Linked DNA regions of Variovorax paradoxus. The protein of the gene in region 2 interacts with the protein of the main gene of each other region in a pairwise test. Links are inferred from orthologs where the notes say so. Each region holds a gene or a part of one and is shown on either strand. Other genes may lie near its edges.

Region 1 (3,829 bases), 1.3 Mb from region 2 along the record:
GTGGCGGTGAACAGGTCGTTGCGGGTGGGGTCGTACACCACGGCCTGCTCGATCTTGCCGCGCACCGACAGCGCGATGGACACGCAGTACACCGGGAAGCCGTGGATGAAATTGGTGGTGCCGTCGAGCGGATCGATGATCCAGACGTAGTCGGAGTCTTTGGCGCCGTATTCGGTGCCCGATTCTTCGGCCAGGATGCCGTGCCCCGGGTATGCGCCAAGCAGCGTCTCGATGATCGCTTTCTCGCTGGCGTGATCGACTTCGGTGACGAAGTCGTTGACCTGCTTCTGGGAGATGCGCACGGCCTCGACGTCGAGGGCGGCGCGGTTGATGATCGCGCCGGCGGCGCGTGCGGCCTTGACGGCCACGTTGAGCATGGGATGCAGGTTGGGGGACGACATTCTGGATTGTGAGAAGAACGGTGGGGTTGGTCCCCCGGAGGCGACCCGGCGATGCGGGCGGCGAGAATCGGGCATTTTACCGGCTCCGCCCGTTAGTGTCTCCAAACCCGCCATGCGCACCCGTTTCATCCTGATCCAGACCAGCCACGCCGGCAATGTGGGCGCCGCCGCCCGCGCCATGAAAACCATGGGTTTCGACGACCTCGTGCTGGTGGCTCCCCGCTGGGCCAACGTGCTGCGGCGCGAGGAAACCATCCAGCGCGCGAGCGGCGCGCTCGACGTGCTGACCAACGCCCGCATCGTCGAAACGCTGGACGAAGCCCTGGACGGCGTGACCCACCTGTGCGCCACGGCCATGATTCCGCGCGACTTCGGCCCGCCCACGCGCACGCCCCGGGAGCACCTGGAGCCGCTGGCGAAGCAGGGCGACCAGCATGTGGCTTTCCTGTTCGGCTCCGAGCGTTTCGGCATGCGGAACGAAGACGTCTACCGCTGCAACGTGGCGCTGAGCATCCCGACCGACCCGAAGTTCGGCTCGCTGAACCTGGGTGCGGCCATTCAGGTGGTCGCCTACGAATGGCGGCTGGCGCTCGGCGGCTACGAGGTGCGCGAGGCCATCAACCCGGTGCAGGCGGCCGATGCGCAGGCCGTGGCCGGCATGCTCGACCATTGGGAACGCTCCCTGGTGGAGATCGGCTTTCTCGACCCCGAGGCGCCGAAGAAGCTCATGCCGAGGCTGCAGCAGCTCTTCAACCGCGCCCAGCCCACGCCGGAAGAGATCCACATTCTGCGCGGCATTGCCAAGGCCATGAGCGACGCCACCCGCCCGCCGCGAGGCTCGTAGCCTTTTAAAACCTTATCGCCTGTAAGCGATGACGGCGGGTTATAGACTGCCCGCCCCATATCGATATAACGACAAAAGGCAGCGATGTTCTCTCGACTGCGCGCCGACATCCGGTGCATCCTCGAACGCGACCCGGCCGCCCGCAGCGCCTGGGAAGTGATCACGGTCTACCCCGGCTTCCATGCCGTGGTGCTGCATCGCTGGGCGCATGCCTGTTGGACGCATGGCTTCAAGTGGCCGGCCCGCTTCATTGCGCACTGGGCGCGCTGGATGACCGGCATCGAGATTCACCCGGCGGCCAAGATCGGCGAGCGGGTGTTCTTCGACCATGCCATGGGCGTGGTGGTCGGCGAGACGGCAGAGATTGGCGACGGCTGCACCATCTACCAGGGCGTGACGCTGGGCGGCACCTCGCTCTACAAGGGCACCAAGCGGCATCCGACGCTGGGGCGCAATGTGGTGGTGAGCGCGGGGGCCAAGGTGCTTGGCGGGTTCGTCGTTGGCGACGGCGCCAAGATCGGCAGCAATGCGGTGGTCATCAAGCCGGTGCCGGCTGGGGCGACGGCGGTGGGCATTCCCGCACGCATCATCCCGTCGAAGACCGACGAGAGCGCCGACGTGGCCGAGCCGCAGAAGTTCTCCGCCTACGGCATCACGCAGGACGACGACCCGCTGAGCCAGGCGCTGCGCGGGCTGGTCGACAGCGCATCGGGGCAGGAGCACCAGATCGCGCTGCTGTGGCAGGCCATCGAGAAGCTGTCGGCGCAGCCCGGCACCAAGGACTGCGTGCCCGGCGATGCGGCACGCGACGAGAGCTTCGAGGCAGACAAGCTCACACAGCTCATCGGCAAATAGCAAGCCTGGTCAGCCGGCCTGACTAGCCGGCGCGCTTGGCGGGCGCATGCAGCGCCCCATGCACGTGGCCTGCGTGCTGACTGAAGGTCTCGGGTGCGAGCGCGGCGGTGTCCAGTTCCTGCAGGATGCCGCAGGCGCTCGCCGATTCGGGGCCGCAGCACTGCTGGCGCAGCGCCTTCAGCTGCTTTTCCAATGTCTTGAGCTCGGTGATGCGCGCGGCCACGTGGCCGATGTGGTCGTCCAGCAGCTGGTTGACCTCGCCGCAGTCTTCCTGCGGTGCATCGCGGAATTTCAGCAGGCTGCGGATTTCGTCGAGCGTCATGTCCAGCGAGCGGCAACGGCGGATGAAACCCAGGCGCTGGGCGTGGTCTTCGTCGTAGATGCGGTAGTTGCCGTCGGTGCGCGCGGGCTCGGGCAGCAGTTGCTCGCGCTCGTAGTACCGGATGGTTTCGACCGGCGTGTTCGCGACCTTGGCCAGTTCACCGATTTTCATGATGCGGCAAATGTACGAGTGGAAATGAGCGGTTGACTCTACACCTGCTTCAGGGTTTCCAATCGATTCCATGACGAATCAGAACACTCTGAACCCGGTCACTCCGGCCCTTCACCCGCACGATCACGACCATGGTCACAGCCATGCGCACGGACACGCGCATGCGCATGCCCCGGCCGAAACCTCCTGCTGCGGCAACCCGGTCTGCGGCTCGTCGCCCGCCGTCGATACGGCCGAAATTCCGAAGGGCGCCTTGCTCTTTCGCATTCCCACGATGGATTGCGCCGTCGAAGAGTCCGAAATCCGCCGCGCGCTGGAGCCGGTAGCCGGTGTCCAGGGCCTGCGCTTTCGCCTCGGCGAACGCACGATGGCGATCACGGTGGATGCCGCTGCCTTGCCCCTGGCGCTCGATGCAATCCGCAAGGCCGGCTTCAAGCCCGAGCCTGTAGTCGAAGCGACAGGCGCGAAACCCGTCGCGCCAGTGCGCATCGCGGGCATGAGCATGGGCCTCGCGCGCCTCGTCGCCGCGCTGGTGCTGGCCGTCGCGGCCGAGTCGATCTCCTTCATGGGGCTCGAGGGCAAGGGCTTCATGGCCGCCGAGATGGTGCTCGCGCTGGGCGCCATCGGCCTTGCCGGACTCGACACCTACAAGAAGGGCTTCGGCGCATTGGTGCGCGGGCGCCTCAACATCAATGCCCTGATGGCCGTGGCCGTGACGGGCGCTTTCATCATCGGCCAGTGGCCCGAAGCCGCGATGGTAATGGCGCTCTATGCGATTGCCGAGCTCATCGAAGCCCGCGCTGTGGACCGCGCCCGCAACGCCATCCAGAGCCTGCTGGCGCTCGCGCCCGAGCAGGCCGAAGTGAAGCAGGCCGACGGAAGTTGGAAGGCTGTGATGGCCGACACCGTGGCACTCGACACCATCGCGCGCATCCGCCCCGGCGAACGCGTGCCGCTCGACGGCGTTGTCACCGCCGGCATCAGCGCCATCGACCAGGCACCGGTCACGGGCGAGAGCATTCCGGTCGACAAGACCATCGGCGACCCGGTGTTCGCGGGCACCATCAACCAGACTGCTGCGTTGGAGTTTCGCGTGACGGCCGTGGCGGCCAACACCACGCTCGCACGCATCATCCATGCAGTCGAAGAGGCACAGGGCTCGCGCGCGCCGACGCAGCGCTTCGTCGACAAGTTCGCCGCCATCTACACGCCCACCGTCTTCGTGCTGGCGCTGGC
Region 2 (3,838 bases):
CGAGCGCACCAGCGACGGCCCCTCGATGCCCAGCGCCTCGGCCAGCACGCCCTGGCGCACCTCGCCGTTCATGCGCCCGAGCATCACGATCGGGTAGGCCAGCGTCTGCGACACGCCGACGTGCGCCACCGCCTTGTCCGCCGCGGCGCGGTAACCGCGCTGCAGCACCGCCAGCGACGTGCCGAGCCGCATCAGCGCCTGTTCGCGCGTCGGTTGAGGGTTGGGTTGGTCGCTCACGATAGCCGCCTATTAATTAGCATGCTATCGATTGTACGGGTAACTACCAATCCTTGCCAGCGGCAAGGCTGCCGCCCGCCTTCAGGGCCGAAGGCGCGAAAAAATGGAACGGGAGAAAGAAGAAAAGTGTGAAGCCCGCCGATAAGCCGGATTCTGTGCATCGAAGGCCTCTTGCGAAGCCTTCGACGTGACCGCCATTACTCTGGGCCGTCTGTCACCAGACGGCTCGATGCCACCTACCCGCCAGCTCAGCGGAACCACCTCAATACTGGCCTACTTGGTGTTGCTGCGCGCAGAGATTGCCCGTTTCACCCGAACTTAATCGGCTCGTCTCTGTTGCTCTGATCCTCACCTCACGGTGGAGAGTCGTTAACTCCTGCGCTGTCCTATGCAGTCCGGACGTTCCTCCAGTGCGCTCTTTCGAGACTTGCACCAGCGGCGGTCTGGCGTGCTTCACGGGGCGGATTATCGCCTCTACCCGAGCGCGCCTTCGGGCTGGTCTCACAATGCGCGCTGTTCGTCCGACAAACGCATTGATCCAAGGAGACTCCATCCATGAAGGCCCAGAACATCCTCGAGACCATCGGCAACACACCGCACATCCGCATCAACCGACTGTTCGGCAATGCGAAGCAGCAGGTGTGGATCAAGTCGGAGCGCGCCAACCCCGGCGGCTCGATCAAGGACCGCATCGCGCTGTCGATGGTGGAAGACGCCGAGAAGAGCGGCGCGCTCAAGCCCGGCGGCACCATCGTCGAGCCCACCTCGGGCAATACCGGCATCGGCCTTGCCATGGTGGCGGCCGTCAAGGGCTACAAGCTGATCCTGGTGATGCCCGACAGCATGTCCATCGAGCGCCGCCGCCTGATGCTGGCCTACGGCGCCTCATTCGACCTGACGCCGCGCGCCAACGGCATGAAGGGCTCCATCGCCCGCGCCGAGGAAATCGTGGCCGGTACGCCCGGCGCGTGGATGCCGCAGCAGTTCAACAACCCCGCGAATGTCGAAGTGCACGTGCGCACCACGGCCGAGGAAATCGCGGCTGACTTCCCTGACGGCATCGACGTGCTGATCACCGGCGTGGGCACGGGCGGCCACATCACGGGCGTGGCGCAGGTGCTGAAGAAGAAGTGGCCGAAGCTGCAGGTGTTCGCGGTCGAGCCGGTGGCTTCGCCCGTCATTTCCGGCGGCGCGCCGGCGCCGCACCCCATCCAGGGCATCGGCGCGGGCTTCATTCCGAAGAACCTCGACACCTCGCTGCTCGACGGCGTGCTGCAGGTCGACGCCGAACCAGCGCGCGAAATGGCCCGCCGCTGCGCGCGCGAGGAAGGCATTCTGGTCGGCATTTCGTCGGGGGCCACGCTCGCTGCCATCGCGCAGAAGCTGCCCTCGCTGGCGCCCGATGCGGTGGTGCTGGGCTTCAACTACGACACGGGCGAGCGATACCTTTCGGTCGAAGGCTTCCTGCCCGCCTGATCCAGCTATAGCTTTCATAGCGCCCTCGGCGCGTAAAATGCGCGGCCTGCTTGATAAACACAAGCCCTACGCCGCCATGCTGAGAATCTCCGAACTCAAACTCCCGCTCGACCACGCGCCCGACGCGCTGGTCACCCTGATCGCCAGGACGCTCGACGTTCCGCTCGACGCGATCGCCTCCCACACCGTCTACAAACGCAGCTTCGACGCGCGCAAGGTCGAACTGCTCACGGTCTACATCTGCGACGTGCAGTTGGCCGACGCGAAGCTCGAAGCCGCGCTGCTCGCGAAGCACGCGGGCCACCCGCACATCCAGAGCGCTCCAGACATGCGCTACACGCCGCCGGCCAATGCAGCCGAAGGCACGGCGCGGCCGGTGGTGATCGGCTTCGGCCCCTGCGGCATCTTCGCGGCGCTGATGCTCGCGAAGATGGGCTTCAAGCCCATCGTGCTCGAACGCGGCAAGACCGTGCGCCAGCGCACCCGCGACACCTGGGGCCTGTGGCGCAAGAGCGTGCTCAACCCCGAGTCGAACGTGCAGTTCGGCGAAGGCGGCGCCGGCACCTTTTCGGACGGCAAGCTCTACAGCCAGATCAAGGACCCGCGCTTCCTCGGCCGCAAGGTGATGGAAGAGTTCGTGAAGGCTGGCGCGCCGCCCGAAATTCTTTATGTCGCGCATCCGCACATCGGCACTTTCAAGCTGGTGAAGGTGGTCGAGAACATCCGCGAGCAGATCGTGGCGCTTGGCGGCGAGATCCGCTTCGAGCAGCGCGTGACCGACGTGCACATCGAAGACGGACACCTTCGCGGCCTCACCGTGCTCGACCAGACGACCGGCCAAAGCAGCGAGCTGCGCGCCGACCACGTCGTGATGGCGCTCGGCCACAGCTCGCGCGACACCTTCGAGATGCTGCACAAGCGCGGCGTGCACATCGAGGCCAAGCCCTTCTCCATTGGCTTTCGCGTGGAGCATCCGCAAGGCCTGATCGACCGCGCACGCTGGGGCCGCCATGCGGGCCACCCGCTGCTCGGTGCGGCCGACTACAAGCTGGTGCACCACGCGAGCAACGGCCGCTCGGTCTACAGCTTCTGCATGTGCCCAGGCGGCACCGTGGTCGCGGCCACCAGCGAGCCGGGCCGCGTAGTCACCAACGGCATGAGCCAGTACTCGCGCAACGAGCGCAACGCCAATGCGGGCATCGTGGTGGGCATCGACCCACGTGACTTCCCAGGATGGGAATCCAATTCCTCTGGCGATGCGCTCGCGGGCATCGCGCTGCAGCGCGAACTCGAAAGCAATGCCTTCGTGCTCGGCGGCGGCGACTACCGCGCGCCGGGCCAGCTGGTGGGCGACTTCATCGCCGGCAAGCCCTCTACGGCGCTCGGCAGCGTGATGCCGTCGTACAAGCCGGGCGTGACGCCGACCGACCTGCACAAGGCCCTGCCCGCCTACGCCATCGAAGCCATGCGCGAGGCCTTTCCCGCCTTCGGCCGCAAGATCAAGGGCTTCGACACGCACGACGCGGTGCTCACCGGCGTCGAGACGCGCACCTCGTCGCCCATCCGCATCACGCGCGGCGACGACTTCCAGAGCCTCAACGTGCGCGGCCTCTACCCTGCCGGCGAAGGCGCGAGCTACGCGGGCGGCATCCTGTCGGCTGGTGTCGATGGCATCAAGGTGGCCGAGGCCGTGGCGCACGGCGTGCTGGCCGAGGCCGAACGCGAACGCACCGCGAGCGTCTGATGCAAGTCATGCACTTCGAGCGCCCCACCCTCGGCCAGCTGACCGCCGCCACGCTCGCGATGGCAGCCGTGGTGCTGGCTTCCAACATCCTCGTGCAGTTCGCCATCAACGACTGGCTGACCTGGGGCGCCTTCACCTACCCGGTGGCATACCTCGTGAGCGACCTCGTCAACCGGCGCTTCGGCCCCGGCATGGCGCGGCGCGTGGCATGGGTCGGCTTTGCCGTCGCCGTGGGCATCTCGCTGCTGCTCGCGCCGGTGCGCATCGCGGCGGCCTCGGGGCTGGCCTTCATTGCCTCCCAGCTGCTCGACATCTGCGTGTTCGACCGGCTGCGGCGCGGCCTCTGGTGGCGCGCGCCACTGGTGGCCACGGTGATCGCGG

Evidence for each region.
Region 1: the proteins of cysK (region 2) and cysE interact in binary tests that used the Escherichia coli proteins (3 or more experiments, as listed by UniProt). The link is inferred for Variovorax paradoxus from one-to-one orthologs.

What each region holds. Positions count from the first base shown.
Region 1 is NZ_CP102931.1:4,466,696-4,470,524, reverse strand. Bases 472-3,214 are described here. They hold cysE (serine O-acetyltransferase), read left to right. Parts: upstream 472-1,329; coding sequence 1,330-2,100; downstream 2,101-3,214. Other genes in these bases: NWF24_RS21080 (heavy metal translocating P-type ATPase), read left to right, coding at 2,664-3,214; cadR (Cd(II)/Pb(II)-responsive transcriptional regulator), read right to left, coding at 2,123-2,593; NWF24_RS21095 (RNA methyltransferase), read left to right, coding at 514-1,245. In the rest of the region: NWF24_RS21100 (inositol monophosphatase family protein), read right to left, coding at 1-401; more of NWF24_RS21080, read left to right, coding at 3,215-3,829.
Region 2 is NZ_CP102931.1:5,803,257-5,807,094, forward strand. What follows is about bases 1-2,752. They hold cysK (cysteine synthase A), read left to right. Parts: upstream 1-792; coding sequence 793-1,713; downstream 1,714-2,752. Other genes in these bases: NWF24_RS27380 (MarR family winged helix-turn-helix transcriptional regulator), read right to left, coding at 1-192; NWF24_RS27395 (NAD(P)/FAD-dependent oxidoreductase), read left to right, coding at 1,790-2,752. Outside these bases: more of NWF24_RS27395, read left to right, coding at 2,753-3,457; NWF24_RS27400 (VUT family protein), read left to right, coding at 3,457-3,838.